2 regions of the Rhizobium sp. WYCCWR 11128 genome follow, and region 1 is predicted to be linked to the other one. Evidence: predicted binding sites of a transcription regulator. Region 1 holds the regulator's gene; the other holds the start of a gene.

Evidence for each region. The regulator LexA, encoded in region 1, represses DNA repair genes until DNA is damaged. The targets are predictions, from matches to a motif close to TGTTCNNNNTGTGTTCNG.
Region 2: a site for LexA is predicted at 6,486-6,503, ahead of HX898_RS09715 (DNA recombination protein RmuC). Genes of this name have one in related genera too.

Annotation. Positions count from the first base shown of each region.
Region 1 covers NZ_JACCEZ010000001.1:1,308,613-1,317,321, reverse strand. The annotation lists gene HX898_RS06380 (LpxI family protein) at 1-691, shown strand, start outside; gene lpxB (lipid-A-disaccharide synthase) at 688-1,866, shown strand; gene gltA (citrate synthase) at 1,897-3,186, opposite strand; gene HX898_RS06365 (ComEC/Rec2 family competence protein) at 3,477-5,909, shown strand; gene lexA (transcriptional repressor LexA) at 5,890-6,609, opposite strand; gene HX898_RS06355 (VOC family protein) at 6,808-7,701, shown strand; gene kdsA (3-deoxy-8-phosphooctulonate synthase) at 7,698-8,543, shown strand; gene eno (phosphopyruvate hydratase) at 8,693-8,709, shown strand, end outside.
Region 2 covers NZ_JACCEZ010000002.1:413,950-422,658, forward strand. The annotation lists gene HX898_RS09690 (EamA family transporter) at 1-150, shown strand, start outside; gene raiA (ribosome-associated translation inhibitor RaiA) at 443-1,018, shown strand; gene ptsN (PTS IIA-like nitrogen regulatory protein PtsN) at 1,089-1,553, shown strand; gene HX898_RS09705 (methyl-accepting chemotaxis protein) at 1,642-3,978, opposite strand; gene HX898_RS09710 (ribokinase) at 4,223-5,122, opposite strand; gene HX898_RS09715 (DNA recombination protein RmuC) at 5,227-6,453, opposite strand; gene HX898_RS09720 (globin-coupled sensor protein) at 6,660-8,144, shown strand; gene def (peptide deformylase) at 8,242-8,709, shown strand, end outside.

The sequences.
Region 1 (8,709 bases):
ACTCGAGGGCCTCTTGAACCGCTACGGCATCGGCCGTGTCGTCATGTCCGGCAGCGTGCGGCGCCGGCCGGAATGGCGCGAGGTGCGCCCGACGCTGCGCACTCTGATGAAGATGCCGGCCACGATCCGCACCTTGCTGTCCGGCGGCGACGATAGGGTGCTGCAGATGGTGATCCGGCTGATCGAGGGAAACGGCCGGCGTGTCGTCGGTGCCCATGAGATCGCCCCCGACCTTCTTGCCGCCGTCGGCCCGCTCGGCACGGCGATACCGGGCGAAGAAGACCGGCGCGATATCAACCGCGCGGCGCAAGCCGCCGAAATGCTCGGCCGGCTCGATGTCGGGCAGGGCGCCGTCGCCATCGGCGGGCGTATCGTCGCGCTGGAGGGTCTTGAGGGCACGGACGAGATGCTGGAGCGTGTCGCGGATCTTAGAGCCGCCGGGCGCATCTCGCCGCGCCGCCGCGGCGCGCTGGTCAAGCTCTGCAAACCGCAGCAGGATATTCGCGCCGACCTGCCGGCGATCGGCGTTTCCACGGTCCTGAACGCAAGGAAAGCCGGCCTTGCCGGCGTCGCCGTCGAGGCCGGCCGCTCGCTGGTGCTCGATCGCGCCGCCGTCATCAAAGCCGCCGATGAGGCCGGGCTTTTCGTCTGCGGCATCGATCGCGGCCTGCCGGCATGGGGGCTCGAATGAACGGGGCGCCGTTGAAGATCGCCGTCATTGCCGGTGAGGTGTCGGGGGATCTGCTCGGTGCCGATCTCATCGCCGCCCTGAAGCGGATTCATAGCGGACCGGTGGAACTCGTCGGCGTCGGCGGTGAGGGGCTCCAGGCCGAAGGCATGAGATCCCTGTTCGATTTCTCCGAGCTGTCGATTATGGGCATCACCCAGGTGCTGAGCCGGCTGCCAAGGCTCTATACCCTGATCCGCCAGACGACGGCTGCCATCATCGCCGCAAGGCCGGATATTCTTCTGATCATCGACAGCCCGGATTTCACCCATCGCGTCGCAAAGCGTGTCCGCACCGCGCTGCCGGATCTGCCGGTTGTCAATTATGTCTGTCCGAGCGTCTGGGCCTGGAAGGAATATCGCGCCACGCGCATGCTCGCCTATGTCGATCATGTGCTCGCCGTCCTGCCCTTCGAGCCGGCAACAATGCGTGCGCTCGGCGGGCCTGAGACCACCTATGTCGGCCATCGCCTGACCGCCGATCCGGCGCTGCTCGAAGCGCGGCGGCAGCGCGCCATGCGCGCACCCGTCGAGGGAGCCGGCAAGGCGATCCTGATGCTTCCTGGATCTAGATCCTCCGAAATCGCCAAACTGCTGCCGTTCTTCGAGGATGCGGCCAAGGAACTTGTCGCCCGCAACGGCCCGATGCGATTCCTGCTGCCGACCGTGCCGCACAACGAAGCGCTGGTGAAGGGGCTCGTCGCCGGCTGGGCCACGCCGCCGGAGGTGGCGGTCGGGCCGGCGCAGAAATGGAAGGCCCTTGCCGAGGCGGATGCGGCGATGGCAGCTTCCGGCACGGTGATCCTCGAACTCGCCCTTGCCGGCGTGCCGACGGTGTCCGTTTACAAGACGGATTGGATTATCCGCCTGCTCGCCCGGCGCATCAAGGTATGGACGGGCGCATTGCCCAATATCATCGCCGATTATGCCGTCGTGCCGGAATATCTGAACGAGATCGTCCGCGGCGCCAGCCTGGCGCGCTGGATGGAGCGGCTGTCGGCCGACACGTTCCAATTGAAGGCGATGAACGAGGGCTACGATCTCGTCTGGCAACGCATGCAGACCGAAAAGCCGCCCGGCGAGCACGCCGCCGAGATCCTTCTCGACGTGCTGAAAAAGAAAAAACCCGGTCGTTTCTGACCGGGTTTTCTTTTGGGTCGTTGGAAGCGATCAGCGCTTCGAAACCGGGATGTAATCGCGCTTCGGTTCGCCGACATAGAGCTGGCGCGGACGGCCGATGCGCTGTTCCGGATCCTCGATCATCTCGTTCCACTGCGCGATCCAGCCGACGGTGCGGGCAAGCGCGAAGAGCACGGTGAACATGGTCGTGGGGAAGCCCAGCGCCTTCAGCGTGATGCCGGAATAGAAGTCGATGTTCGGATAGAGCTTCTTCTCGATGAAATATTCGTCGGTGAGCGCGATACGCTCCAGCTCCATCGCCACTTCGAGCAACGGATCGTCCTTGATGCCGAGTTCGCCGAGCACTTCATGCGTCGTCTTCTGCATGATCTTGGCGCGCGGATCGTAGTTCTTGTAGACGCGATGACCGAAGCCCATCAGGCGGAACGGATCGTTCTTATCCTTGGCGCGGGCGACATATTCCGGAATGCGATCGACCGTGCCGATTTCGTTCAGCATGTTGAGCGCTGCTTCGTTGGCACCGCCATGCGCGGGCCCCCAGAGGCAGGCAATGCCGGCGGCGATGCAGGCGAACGGGTTGGCACCCGACGAACCGGCGAGACGGACGGTCGAGGTCGAGGCGTTCTGCTCGTGATCGGCATGCAGGATGAAAATGCGGTCCATGGCGCGGGCAAGAACCGGATTGACCACATATTCCTCGCAAGGCACGGCAAAGCACATGCGCAGGAAGTTCGAGGCGTAGTCGAGGTCGTTCTTCGGATAAACGAAGGGCTGGCCGATATGGTACTTGTAGGCCATGGCGGCAAGCGTCGGCATCTTGGCGATCATGCGCAGGCTGGCGACCATGCGCTGGTGCGGATCGGTGATGTCGGTGGAGTCGTGATAGAAGGCCGACAGCGCGCCGACGCAGCCGCACATGACGGCCATCGGATGCGCATCGCGGCGGAAGCCAGTGAAGAAGCGGCTCATCTGCTCGTGCACCATGGTGTGGTGCGTGACGCGGTAATCGAAATCCTTCTTCTGCACGGTGGTCGGCAGTTCGCCGTAAAGCAGGAGGTAGCAGACCTCGAGGAAGTCGCCGTGCTCGGCGAGCTGCTCGATCGGATAGCCGCGATGCAGCAGGACACCTTCGTCGCCGTCGATGTAGGTGATTTTCGATTCACAGGATGCGGTCGAGGTAAAACCCGGATCGTAGGTGAAGGAAGCTGTGTTCTTGTAGAGGGCACCGATATCGATGACGCTCGGGCCGATCGTGCCGCTTTTGACAGCAAGGTCGACAGACTTGTCACCGATTTTTATTGTAGCGCTTTGATCCGTCATGCTGATCCTCCGAAATGGCGGTGGCGCCATAAAAGCGCCATAGGGGTTAAGCGTCCTCACCGATAGCTATATGATCGCGAAGCTAATGCCAAGTTACCGTGATGGCATTTTGTGCATTGCGGTATCACCTTTTAGGCACTGCAGCGATGAGCCGCACGCATATCGGAAGCTGATGATTCGACTGGTCTTTTGGCGCTCGCGATTTTCCCTCATATTTCAATCGATTATTCTTGCCGGATTTGATTGGAGGTTGCATTCTGGCCGCCTTCGCAGCCGGGCTTGGGCGGTTCATGCAGGAGTTGACGACAGTCGAATTGCGGCCGGAAGCAGGCGAAGGCCTTGCCGACTCCTCCAGTTTTTCACCACCTGTCGTGGTGACGCGACCGACACGGACGCAGTCGGCGACACCATTGCGCCACCGGCTGCCGGCCGCAGCCTCGCAATTGCTGCGTGCCGGCATGCGCATGCTGGGCGAAGAGGCGGACCATGGCCGCCTGCTGCTGTTTTCGCCGGTCTTCCTCGGCGCTGGGTCAGCCGTCTGGTTTCTCGCGGCATCGGATTTTTCCCTCGTTGCATCACTGCTCTGCCTGTCGGCGGTGACAGTGGCGGTTCTCATCGCCAGCCGCAGCCGGGCGGCAGTGCGGGCAACGCTGCTGGCGCTCTCGCTCGTGGTCTGCGGCATGGTCACGGCGCAGTTCGAGAGCCGGCGGGCTTCGACCGTGATCCTCGATTCATCAGTGACGACCACGGTGACCGGCCGTGTCGAGCGGCGCGAAGGCGATGGTCGCGGGCGGTGGCGCTACATTCTTGCGGTCACCGGCACTAGGGCACCGGAGCTGAAGCGGCGGCCGGAACGCATCACCGCCATCGCCCGCGGCGCGGACGCGGCCTTCGAGATCGGCGATATCATTACCGGCAGGGCGCGGCTGACGCCGCCGGCAGGTCCGGCACTTCCCGAACTCAACGACTTCTCCTTCGGTGCCTATTTCGATGGCATCGGCGCCAACGGCTTCTTCTACGGTGCACCGACGAAGGTCGATGCGCAGGCTGGTCCCCAGGCTGCCAGATCGACGGCTGAAACGCTGCTCGAAGGGCTCTACCGGCTGCGCAGCGGCATTGGTGACCGCATAAGGTCGATCCTGCCCGGCGACACCGGCGCTTTCGCCGCTGCTCTGGTGACGGACGAGCGGCGTGCCATCTCGAATGAGACGACGGAGGCGCTGCGCCAGTCCGGTCTGGCTCATATCATCGCCATCTCCGGCCTCAACATGGCACTGTCGGCCGGCATCTTCTTCGTCGGCTTCCGGATGCTGCTCAGCCTCTTTCCCGGCATTGCTGAGGCCTACCCGACGAAGAAGATCGCTGCCGCCGGCGCGCTCATCGCTGTCACCGCCTATTTCCTGATTTCGGGCTTTGCGGTCTCTGCCGAACGCGCCTTCATCATGATGGCCATCATGTTGGTTGCCGTCTTCTTCGACCGGCCGTCGATCAGCCTGCGCAATGTCGCTCTCTCCGCGCTCGTCATCATCGTCATTTCGCCGTCCGAGGTTTTGGGTCCGAGCTTCCAGATGTCTTTTGCAGCGACATTGGCGCTGGTCTCGGGCTATCAGCTGTGGAAGGACCGGCGCGTCCGCGAAAACGCCTTCCTGAAGCTGCCGATCATCAGGCCATTCGTTACGGTTGCGGGCTTCTTCGGCGGCATCTTCCTGACCTCGCTGATCGGCGGTTTTTCCACCGCGCTGTTTTCGATCGAGCATTTTCATCGCCTGACCGCCTACGGCCTGCCGGCAAACCTCGCGACAATGCCGATCATCTCCTTCATCATCATGCCGGCCGGCCTGCTGGCGATGCTGCTCATGCCTTTCGGCCTGGACGTTTTGCCTTGGAAGGTGGTGGGATTCGGCCTCGATCTGGTGATCGCGGTCGCAAAGACGGTGTCCGGCTGGGATGGCAATATAGACGTCGGCCGCTTGCCCGCCTGGTATTTCGCCGTCGCCGTGGCAGGCTTTCTGCTGCTGACGCTGCTCCGCACCCGGTTGCGCCATGTCGGCACATCGATCATCGCGGTCGCAACGCTCATCCTGCTGCTTCTGCCGGGTCCCCGTCCGCCGGATTTGGTGATTTCGGAGGATGGCAGTCTCGTCGCAATCGTCGAGGCGGCAGCCATGGCGTCCAACCGTGAAAGACCGCCGGATTTCATCTTCGACCAGTGGCAGAGAGCGCTGGTCCTGCCGAGGCATGATCCGCCGAAGATGCTGGATGGTCCTGCTATCCCGCCTGAGGGAGAAGACCGCCGCGTCAGGCTTTCCCGCGATCAGCAGAACGAAGCAAGGACCGCGATGCGGGCGGCCACAGCGGGCGGTGACGCAAACCGCTTTTCCTGCGTCAAGAAGGCCTGGTGCACATCAAGGCTCGCCAATGGTCAGGTGGTTGCTGTCATCGACAATGCCGCCTATCTCGGTCCGGCATGCGACGCGGCCGATATCGTCGTGACCTCGGTCCGCCTTCGCTTCAACAGCTGCCGCTCGGGTGCGACGCTCTTCACCGGTGAGACGCTGCGCAGGACCGGATCCATCGAGTTGCGCTTCACGGACGCCGGCCTGGAGGTCGCAACCGCATTCGATGCATTGTCGCGGCCATGGATGCGCCATCGCGCCTATGACTGGCGCAGCAACAGCTTTACCGAATCGGGCCTAGCCAATGTCAGTGATAGCGGCGAATGAGACCGACGAGTTTACCCTGAACCTTGACACGGTCCGGCCCGAAAATCCGGGTCTCGTAAGCCGGGTTGGCGGCCTCCAGCGCGATCGAGGCGCCCTTGCGGCGGAAGCGCTTGAGTGTCGCTTCTTCGTCGTCGACGAGAGCAACGACGATGTCGCCAGGACTTGCGGTGCTGCCGTTGCGAATGATCACGGTGTCGCCGTCGAAGATGCCTGCGTCGATCATCGAATCGCCCTTGACCTCCAGCGCATAATGTTCACCGGAGCCGAGCATGTCGGCCGGAACGACGATGTCGTGGGTATTGTTCTGGATCGCCGAGATCGGCACACCGGCAGCGATTCGGCCCATGACCGGCACGGAGACCGAGTTGCCGTTGTCGGCGACGGGCTTTGCGGGAGCAGGGGCGGTGACCGGCTGCGGTTTGCCGAGGCTGCCCTCGATGACGCTCGGCGAAAAGCCGCGCCGGGGCTGAATGCTGGGGCTGTAGGCCTCCGGAAGCTTGATGACCTCAAGCGCGCGGGCGCGGTTCGGTAGGCGGCGAATGAAGCCTCGCTCCTCCAGCGCCGTAATCAAGCGATGAATCCCGGACTTGGAGGCGAGGTCCAGGGCATCCTTCATTTCGTCGAAAGATGGCGGAACGCCGGATTCCTTCATGCGCTCATGAATGAAAAGGAGAAGCTCCTGTTGTTTGCGCGTGAGCATCGACGTTGTGACCTCGTGATTGAAACAAATCCAGAACAGACACTATATGTTCCATATGTGTTCCGCAAGTAGCTAAATTTCCGTAAAACTTGGCGCCAACTCGTTGAGATTTTTATTTTCATTCGCCGGATTGGCACACAAGTCTTGCCTTGGGCGGCACTCTCACACATCTCTGCCGTGTTAGGAGAGGGGGATATCATGAACGAGCACTCCGCCAAACCGCACCCGCTGGATCATGTCGTGCTGCCGGTCGTCAATATCGATCTGGCGCGCGAGAGGCTCGGCAAGCTCGGCTTCACTGTTGCCGCCGATGCGCGCCATCCCTTCGGAACGGAGAATGCCTGCGTCTTCTTTGCCGACAAGACCTATCTGGAGCCGCTCGGGATTGCGAGCGTCGAGGAGAGCGAGGCATCAGCGCGGCAAGGCAATGTCTTCACCGCCCGCAACCAGGCCTTTCGCTTCCGCTGTGGCGAGGAGGGGCTTTCGGGGCTGGCTTTCGGCAGCAAGGATGCCGGCATCGATCATCAGAATTTCGTCGGCAACGGATCGAGCGCCGGCGAGATGCTGCAGTTCACCCGGCCGATGACGATGCCGGACGGTTCCGAGACGATTGCCGGCTTCAAGCTGGCTTTCGCCGGCGACCTGCGCGCGCCTGATCTCCTGCTCTTCACCGTCGAGCGCGTCACGCTGCCGGCTGACCGCGCCGCGCTGGAGACGCATGCCAATGGCGTCACCGGCCTAATCGAGATCGCGCTTTGCACGCCGGAGCCGGCCGCCTTCGCTGCCTTCGTCAGCCTTGCCGTGGCGCAATCGGCAGTCGAGAAGACCGGGTTCGGCGTCAATATCGCAGCATCGAATGCGAAAATCAGCCTGATGACGCCGGAAGGGCTGGAGGCCTATTTCGACATCGCCGGCTCATCCGCAGATCGCGGCCTGCGCGGCCGGGCAATCCTCTTCACTGTCGCCGATCTTGCCGTGACAGAAGCGCATTTGGCTGCTAACGGGGTGACATACACGCGCAAGAACAATCGCATTCTGGTGAAGCCCGCGCCCGGGCAGGGCACGCTCTTCGCCTTCGAGGAAACACGATGAGCACTGATACGAATTCCGAAGTCAGGATCGGCGAAGGCCAAGGCCAGGTCACTTTTTCCAATACCGGCCGCCTGTCGCTGATTGCCGGTCCCTGCCAGATGGAGAGCCGCGACCACGCCTTCATGGTTGCCGGCACGCTGAAAGAGCTTTGCGGAAAGCTCGGCATCGGCCTCGTCTACAAGAGCTCCTTCGACAAAGCGAACCGGACCTCGCTTTCGGCCGAACGCGGTATCGGGATCGAAAAGGGCATGGAGGTCTTTGCCGACCTCAAGAAGGAATTCGGCTTTCCCGTCCTGACCGACGTTCATACCGCCGAGCAATGCGGGGAGGTGGCAAAGGTCGTCGATGTCCTGCAGATCCCGGCCTTCCTTTGCCGCCAGACCGACCTTCTTATCGCCGCCGCCAAGACCGGCCGCGTCGTCAATGTCAAGAAGGGCCAGTTCCTCGCTCCCTGGGATATGAAGAACGTCCTGAAGAAGCTCAATGCCAGCGGCAATCCGAACGTGCTGCTGTGCGAGCGCGGCGCCTCATTCGGCTACAATACGCTGATTTCCGACATGCGTTCGTTGCCGATCATGGCGGCGATGGGCGCGCCCGTTATCTTCGATGCGACCCATTCCGTGGCGCAGCCGGGCGGCCAGGGCGAATCCTCCGGCGGTCAGCGGGAATTCGTGGAAACCCTGGCGCGCGCCGCTGTGGCTGCCGGTATTGCTGGTGTCTTCGTCGAAACCCATCAGGACCCCGACAATGCCCCTTCCGACGGCCCGAACATGGTCTATCTCAAGGACATGCCGCGGCTTCTCGAAAAGCTGCTTGCCTTCGATGCGGTCGCCAAGGCCTAAGGTTCAGCTTGACGTTCAACAGTCTGACATGATCGTACTATAGGCCACATCCGAACGCTGGTCCGAAGGCTATTGCAGCATTGTAATTTGCACGCCTTCGACTAAGACAGGTTTCGAACCATTTATCACCCACCGAGCAGGAAGAACCCATGACTGCAATCACCGA
Region 2 (8,709 bases), on a different contig from region 1:
AGAGTGCCGATCGGCGTTGCGATCGGCATCGTCTTCATCGGCGAAAGGCTGAGCCCGACGGCCTGGATTGGACTCGTCTGCGTCATATCAGGTGTCGCTGCCATGACGATCCCTGCAAGAGGGCGCGCAACGCAAGCGCGAAACGCGTAAAGTGGATGGGGTGGCGATCGGCGACATGCCTTGCCCGACAAGGTATCCGCCACACGTAGACCGCGTGCCGCCGAGGGTGATTCGGCGCCCTATTGACTTTTCGGCACGCTCTGGCTAGAAGCCCGCCGCAATCGATGCCGCGAACGGCGTCTGGAGTTATCCCCAGCATCAGAAGGGCACCAAGGACCCGCAGGCCTAAGCCGATCTTGCTTGAGATTGTGCGAAGTGCTTGGATGAACCTGAGGCTTGGCGTAAACTGATACCCGCAAACGACCATAAGAAGGGAAACTCCATGAGTGTGCGTGTATCCGGGAAACATATGGAAATTGGTGAATCGTTCCGTCAAAAGATCGAGGACCAAATTGGTATGGCCATCACGAAATACTTCGACGGGGGATATTCCGGCCAGGTGACCGTGGAAAAGGCGAGTTCTCGTTACTCGGCGGATTGCAAGCTGCATCTCGACAGCGGGGTGGTGCTGCATGCAGCCGGCGAGGCGACCGACCCGCAATTGGCTTTCGACGCGGCTTCCCAGCGGATCGAAAAGCGGCTGCGGCGATACAAGCGCAAGCTGAAGGACCATCACGCCGGAAGCCATCTGAATGGTTTTGCAGAGGTCTCCTACACGGTCATGGATTCCGTTCCTGATCACGATGATGAAATCGCCGACGATTTCGCTCCCGCGATCGTCGCTGAAAGCACGAAGCAGCTGAAGACCATGTCGGTCGCCACCGCAGTGATGGCGCTCGACATGACCGACGAGCCGCTTCTCCTGTTCCGCAGCCCCGGCAAGGAACATCTGAACATCGTTTACCGTCGGCACGACGGAAATATTGGCTGGATCGATTCAGCCAGTATCAAAGGCTGAGATCAGGGTGGTGAGCGGCGGTATTGCCGCCGCTCCTTGCATTTGATCCCGGCGACAGAAGGAAAAAGAAATGGCATTGGCAGATTTGCTCCATCAGGATGCGATCATTCCCGCCCTCAGAGTAAATTCCAAGAAACAGTTGCTTCAGGAATTGGCTGCAAGAGCCTCCAGGATCACCGGGCTTTCCGAACGGGAGATCTTCGACGTCATCCTGCAGCGCGAACGCCTGGGCTCGACCGGAGTCGGCAACGGCATCGCCATTCCTCACGGCAAGCTGGGAAACATCCATTCGATCGTCGGCATCTTCGCCCGGCTGGAGCAGCCGGTCGATTTCGAGGCGCTGGACGACCAGCCTGTCGATCTCGTGTTCCTGCTGCTTGCGCCGGAGGGCGCGGGCGCTGATCATCTGAAGGCCCTGTCGCGTATCGCCCGCGTGCTGCGCGATCACGATCTGGTCGCCAAGCTGCGCGCCACCGATTCCGCCTCGGCGATCTACGCCTTCCTCAACGAAGAGCAGACGTCGAACGCTGCCTGACGCGCGTCGCGCGATAACGCATTAATTCTCGAATGTGAAAAGGCGCCGGGTTTCCCAGGCGCCTTTTGCATTATGAAGGGCTGAACGATCAGAACTCTTCCCAGCTGTCCTGCGCCACGGCAGCGGATCCGCGCGACGGGACAGCCGCGCGGCGGACCGCCGGGGCGGCCGCACGATGCGAAAGGGCTGAAGTCGCCGGTGCCCGCATCTTTTGCGCGACGGAGGCAAGGGCCGCGGCGCCCGAACCCGAGACGTTGAAGCGCGTGGCCAGCGCCTTCAGCGTTTGTGCCTCGTCGTTGAGCGCGACGCTGGCAGCGGTCGCTTCCTCTACCATGGCTGCATTCTGCTGTGTCACCTGGTCCATCTGGTTCATGGCCTGGTTGATTTCCTTCAAGCCGACAGCCTGTTCGCTGGCCGATGCCGAGATCTGCCGGATGAGGTCGTTGATGCCCATCACCTGCTCGGCGATCTTGTGCAGCGTGCCGCCGGCGCGCCCGACGAGATCGACGCCCTCCTTGACCTGGACGGCCGAGCTGTTGATCAGCGTCTTGATCTCCTTGGCGGCATTGGCAGAACGCTGTGCGAGTTCACGCACCTCCTGGGCGACGACTGCAAAACCCTTGCCGGCTTCCCCGGCGCGCGCCGCCTCGACACCGGCGTTCAGGGCGAGCAGGTTGGTCTGGAAGGCGATCTCGTCGATGACGCCGATGATCCGCGAAACCTCCGTCGAGGACTGTTCGATCCCTTGCATCGAGGCGATCGCCTTCTGCACCACTTCGCCGGACTTTTCGGCGTCCTGGCAGGCGAGGTTGACGTTGTCGGCCGCCGTGCGCGCATTCTCGGCGCTGGAATCGACCTGCGCGGTGAGTTCGTTGAGCGCGGCCGCCGTCTCTTCCAGGCTGGCAGCCTGCTGCTCGGTGCGCTTGGCGAGGTCGGAAGCGCTGTTGCTGATTTCACCGGTGCCTGAGCCGATATTGGCGACGCTGAGGTTCATCGTGTTGATGGTCTCTTCGAGGCTCGCGAGCGCGGCGTTGAAATCCTGCTTCAGCTTGCCGTATTCGCCGGGGAACTCGTCGGTGATGCGGTGGGTGAGATTGCCCTGCGAAAGTTCGGAAAGGCCGGCGCCGACGATCGAGACGATATGGCGCTGCAGCGACACCGATTCCTGGCGTTCCGATTCCGAGCGGCTGCGCTCGGTCTCGTGCGCCTGCCGCTGGTCGGCGGCCTCGTCTTCGAGGCGGCGGCTGTCGGCGAGGGTGAAGCGGAAGCCTTCCAGCGCCTTGGCGACCGAACCGACTTCGTCGCTGCGGTCCTGGGCGGCGACCGGTTCGCCATATTGGCCGTCGCTCAGCGCCTTGACGCTGGCGACCAGCCCGCCGAGCGGCCGCTGCACGAAAGAGCGGATGGCGAAATAGAGCGCCAGCATGACGGCGCCAAGCACGATCAGCCCGTTGATGATCATCATATAGGTCTGGTCTCGCACCGGCGCGTTGATCGCCGTGTGCGGCACGTCGACGAGCACGACCCAGGTGGCGTTGACGCCGGGGACCGGGAATGGATAGACGACGCGATCGAAGGGATCGAGGCCGTCATAAGTGAGGTTCCTGACGAGGCCGGGCTGTTTGCTCGACAGCGCCGACTTGACGATATCGGCGCCCTCGCCGTCATATTCCTTGGTCATCAGCTCGGGGATCGGCGCGACGATCCAGTTGCCGGCCTGCGACAGCAGCGTGACGCGGCCCGAACCGAAAGGATGCAGTGCCTGCAGCTTATCGGTCAACGACTTCAGCGAAATATCGACGCCACCGACGCCGATCATCTTACCACCAGACATGACCGGATAGGCAATCGAGGTCAGCAGCGTCGGCACGTCGGTTCCTTCGGCCATATAGGGCGTGGTGATCGCGCCCTTGCCGCTGTCGGCGGCGAGCTTCCACCATGCGGCGCTGTAATCATTGTCGAAGGTCGAATATTGGATGCCGCCGTCCTTGGTCTTCGACCAGTAAGGCGTGAAGGCGCCGTTCTTGTTGGTGCCTTCGTCATTGTTGTTGGCGATCTCGGTGCTCTTGCCGTCAAGCGCGCCGAGCTGCTCGCAGAACCAGCTGCCGAAGGCGAAGGCATTCTGCTCGAGATTGGCCTTCAGCACGTTGATCATGCCCTTGCGATCGAGCGACTTGCCTTCATGGCCGCGGCCGATGACGCCCGACATGGTGCGTGCGGCGCTGGCGAGTTCGCCGACATTGGCGGCGATTTCATTGGCGATCGACTTTGCCTCGAGGTTGGCCTGATCCATCGTCAGCGTCTGGACGCGATCCCGGGTCTGGCCGATGAGGAAAAAGTTCGAAACGATGAGAACAAGCGCGATGGCGATGCCGGTGATGACGATGAGTTTCGCGGCAAGCGATTTCATGCGAAAAATGAACATGGGGTCCTCGGGCAAGGATGCGCCGAACGGGCATTCTCCGGCGCAGGAGCAAAGGCTTTGCCCCATCATGGAGCAGCCGCTTGGACGGCCGGATTCCAGAAAGTGCGAGGCGCCGGCGGCCATGAGGAACATCGCCGGAGATCTCTTAAATTTGAATGAAAACTCTATCGATCGGGGCCAGGAAAATCGCCGGAACGCCCTGAATTACAGGGCGTTCCGGCGGCCATTTCGCAAAGAGACGCCCTTATATCCTGTCTGCGACTTCCTCGCTCAAAGGGATCGACGGTTGCGCCCCGGCCTTGAGGCAGGCGAGCGAACCGGCAACCGCCGCACGGCGCAGCGCCGAGACAAAATCGAGGCCGTCGTCGAGGCTGGCAGCGAAATAGCCGCAGAAAGTGTCTCCGGCGCCGACCGTATCGACAGGTTCGATCTTGAGGCCCTGCGCCCTTGAAATCGCCCCGTCACGAATGGCGATGACCCCGTCGGCGCCGAGCGTCACGATCAGCGTCTGGCCCGTCTCCGCATGCAGATGCACAAGGGCTGCCTCGCGCGCCTGCGCGTCCATCCCCTCCTGCCCGGCGAGCCGCTCGAACTCGGTCTCGTTGGCGATGACGATATCGGCGAGCCGGCCGAGACGCGGCGCATCGGGGATCAGCGGCGCGAGGTTGAGGATGCTGGTGACGCCCTTGGCGCGGGCCGCCGACAGCGCGCCTTCGACGGCCGCAGCCGGCACTTCGAGCTGCAGCATCAGGATATCGCCTTCGTTCATGCGGCCGATTGCCGTCTCGGCATCGGCAGGTGTGACCTGGCCATTGGCGCCGGGAACGACGGCAATCATGTTTTCTCCGTCGCCGCCGACAAGGATCAGCGCCGTTCCGGTGGGACCGTCGACATGTTTGATCAGAGAAAGGTCGGTACCTGCATCATCGAGCAGGGCCAGCGCCTCCTCAGCGAAAGCATCCTTGCCGACGGCGCCGGCCATATGCACGTAGCGGCCGGCGCGACGGGCCGCCAGCGCCTGGTTGGCGCCCTTGCCGCCGGCGGCCGTGGCAAAGCCGTTGCCGGCCACCGTCTCGCCGGGCTTCGGCAGGCGCTCGGTCGTGGCGATGAGATCCATGTTGATGGACCCGAAAACTGTGATCATGAATGTGTCCCGTCTTCTGGAGCATGATTCCGAAAAGTGTGATCGGTTTTCGGACGACATCATGCTCCTACTGCTTCACGCGGACGAGACACTGCCCGAAGCGGTCAGTCCTCGTCAACCACCCGGAGCTTCAGAAGACCGGTGCGGCTCTCCACCGATTTGGCCGCGGCTTCGTTGTCGCGGGCGGGTTTAGTGTCGCCGCCGCCTGCCTCGAATTCCAGCGCTTCGATCTTGGCGCCGCGCTTAGCGAGCTTGTCGGCTGACGTGACCACCATGTCGATATCCTTCTGCGCCATGGCGAAATGACCCTGCAGTTTGCGCACCCGCTCGTCGAGGCGGCTGAGATCATCCATCAGGATCGCCACTTCGCCCTGGATCAGATGCGCCTGCGCCCGCATGCGCTGGTCCTTGAGCACGGCCTGGATGACCTGGATCGACAGCATCAGCAGCGACGGCGAGACGATGACGATGCGCGCGCGGTGCGCCTTCTGCACCACCGGCTCGAAGTGCTCGTGGATCTCGGCGAAGATCGATTCGGACGGCACGAAGAGAAAGGCCGTATCCTGGGTTTCCCCCTGGATCAGATATTTCTCGGAAATGTCCCTTATATGGACCTCCATGTCGCGGCGGAACTGCTGGCCGGCGATCTTGCCGGCCTCGGGGCTGCCGGCGTCGCGGATCGCGTTCCAGGCTTCGAGCGGAAATTTTGCGTCGATCACCAGCGGCGGCGCGCCGTTCGGCATGCGGATCGTGCAGTCCGGCCGCGAACCGTTGGACAGCGTCTGCTGGAAGGCGTAGGCGCCCATCGGCAGACCGTCGGCGACGATCGTTTCCATCCTGGACTGGCCGAAGGCGCCGCGCGTCTGCTTGTTGGACAGAATAGCCTGCAGCCCGACGACATCCTTGGCAAGCGTCTGGATATTGTTCTGCGCGGCATCGATGACCGCCAGCCGCTCCTGCAGCCGTTGCAGGTTCTCATGCGTCGATTTGGTCTGCTCGGTGATCGTCGAGCTGACGCGCTGCGACATGCCGTCGAGGCGTTGGCTGATCGTCTGGTTGAGTTCGCTCTGCCGCGCGCCGAAGACCTCGGTCATCGCCGCGATGCGGCCCTGCATCTCCGCCTGGATCTTCAAAAGCTCGGCCATGCGCGCTTCGTTTTCCTCAGCGCGAAAGCTCGCTTCCTCCGCCTGCTCGCGGCGAAGGCTGGCGCCGCGCAGGAGAAGCACGATCACCAGCAGGGCGAGGGCGGCGAGAACGCCGCCGACAAGCGCCAGCATGGCCGGGCTGATCGAGGCAAGGGCAAGGGCAAGCGATTCGGAATGGATGGTCATGGCGCAAGCATAACAGAAGAAGTGGCGATATATAGATCAAAACGTGAACGGAATGAGCCGCCCTCAATATCCTTTCAAGCGATCGCTCTTCCTCGCTCGGGGAGAAGAAATCGCCGTCCGATTTAACGATTGCTCAACCATATTGGCCAAAACCTGCGGCGCAGAAATTCCTTCCCGCGCGCGTCGCGCCAAGTACAGAGATCTCCATGACCGCCCAGCAGACCGACAGTGCCCTCAGGCAGCGCCTCGATTTCATCGAACTGGATGAAGCGGCGCGCAAGTCGATGCGGGATCTGCGCCCGGTCATATCGGAGCTGATCGGCGGCGCCCTCGACAAATTCTACGCCAAGATCGCCAAGACCCCCGCTGTCGCCGACAAGTCCCAACTGGGCCATGCCAAGAAGCGTCAGCAGGATCATTGGACCAATCTTACTGGTGGCACGTTCGACGAGCGCTATGTCGACGACGTGACCGCGGTCGGCCGCATGCATGAGCGCATGGGGCTGGAACCGCGCTGGTCTATCGGCGGTTACGCCATCGTCATGTCCGAACTCGTCAAGGGCATCATGGAAAAGCAGTGGCCTTCGATCTTCGCGCGCCGAGAGGGCAAGCTGCTGGCCGAGAAGCTGTCGGCGGTCGTCAAATCAGGCATGCTCGACATGGATTATTCCATCTCGGTCTATCTCGAGACGCTCGAAGCAAAGGGCCGCGCCTTGGAAGAGCAGCGCGCTGAGGCCGAATCCGATCAGGCGATTGCGCTGGAGCAACTGCGCCGTGGTCTGGAAGCGCTGTCGAACGGCGATCTCGAAGCCACCCTGCCGTCCGACCTGCCGGGCAATTTCCGGCAGATGGCGGAGGACTACAACCGCGCCGTCAGGGCGCTAAGCCAGTCCTTCGCATCCGTGCGCGAGACTTCTGGCCATATCAAGAACGGTGCCGACGTCATTTCCAACGCGACCAACGATCTGGCGCTGCGCACCGCGCAGCAGGCGGCAGGCGTCGAGGAGAGCTCGGCCGCGCTGCAGCAGCTGTCCGTCAGCGTCGGCCAGACGGCCGCCAACGCCGAGAAGGCGTCGGATGCCGTGCGCGAGACGCAAGAGAAGGCGAAGAACTCCGGCGAACTCGTCACCAGCGCCGTCTCGGCGATGGCCGGCATCGAGAAATCCTCGACCGGGATCTCCAAGATCATCGGCGTCATCGATGAGATCGCCTTCCAGACCAACCTCTTGGCGCTGAACGCGGGCGTCGAGGCGGCGCGTGCCGGTGATGCCGGTAAGGGTTTTGCCGTCGTCGCCCAGGAAGTCCGCCAGCTTGCGCAACGCACCGCGGAAGCGGCCAAGGAGATCAAGAACCTGATTTCGCAGAGCTCGACGCAGGTCAATCAGGGCGTCGGCATCGTCTCCAGCACCGGCGAAGCGCTGAACGACATGATCAGCCGCATCGACATCATCAACCGTTTCGTCGCCGATATCGCCGCCGCTGCCCGCGATCAGGCGACCGGCGTCAACGAGGTCAGCCTCGCCGTCCGCAACATGGGTGCGATCACCCAGCAGAATTCGGACATGGTCGAGCACTCTTCAGCAGAAACCCGCCGCCTGAAGGACGAGGTGGAGACCCTGATCGAGCTGCTGCGGCGTTTCCGCGCCCGGCCGGAAGGCCGTTCCGCCACCAGTGCCCGCCGGGCGGCGTGAGGCGAATATGGCGAAATTCCAGGCGGGGATGCAAAAAAGCGTATTCCCCGCCTGCCGGATAATTCCATAGTCGGAAAAGATGGGTTATGGGAACGCCATGACCATCAAGCCACTCATCATTCTTCCCGATCCCGTTCTCCGCCAGCTGTCCAAGCCGATCGAGCGGGTGGATTCCGACCTGCAGCGTCTTGCCGACGATATGCTGGAAACCATGTACGACGCGCCAGGCATCGGCCTTGCCGCCATCCAGATCGGCGTGCCGCGCCGTGTGCTCGTCATCGACATCGCCCGCGAGGGCGAGGAAAAGCAGCCGCAGGTCTTCATCAATCCTGAGATCGTCAGATCGTCCGACGAGCGTTCCGTCTATGAGGAAGGCTGTCTTTCGATTCCGGATTATTATGCTGAGGTCGAGCGCCCGGCTGTCGTCTCGGTCAAATATCTCGACCGCAACGGCAAGGAACAGACCGTGGAAGCCGACGGCCTGCTCGCCACCTGCCTGCAGCACGAGATCGACCACCTGAACGGCGTGCTGTTCATCGATTACATCTCGCGGCTGAAGCGGGAG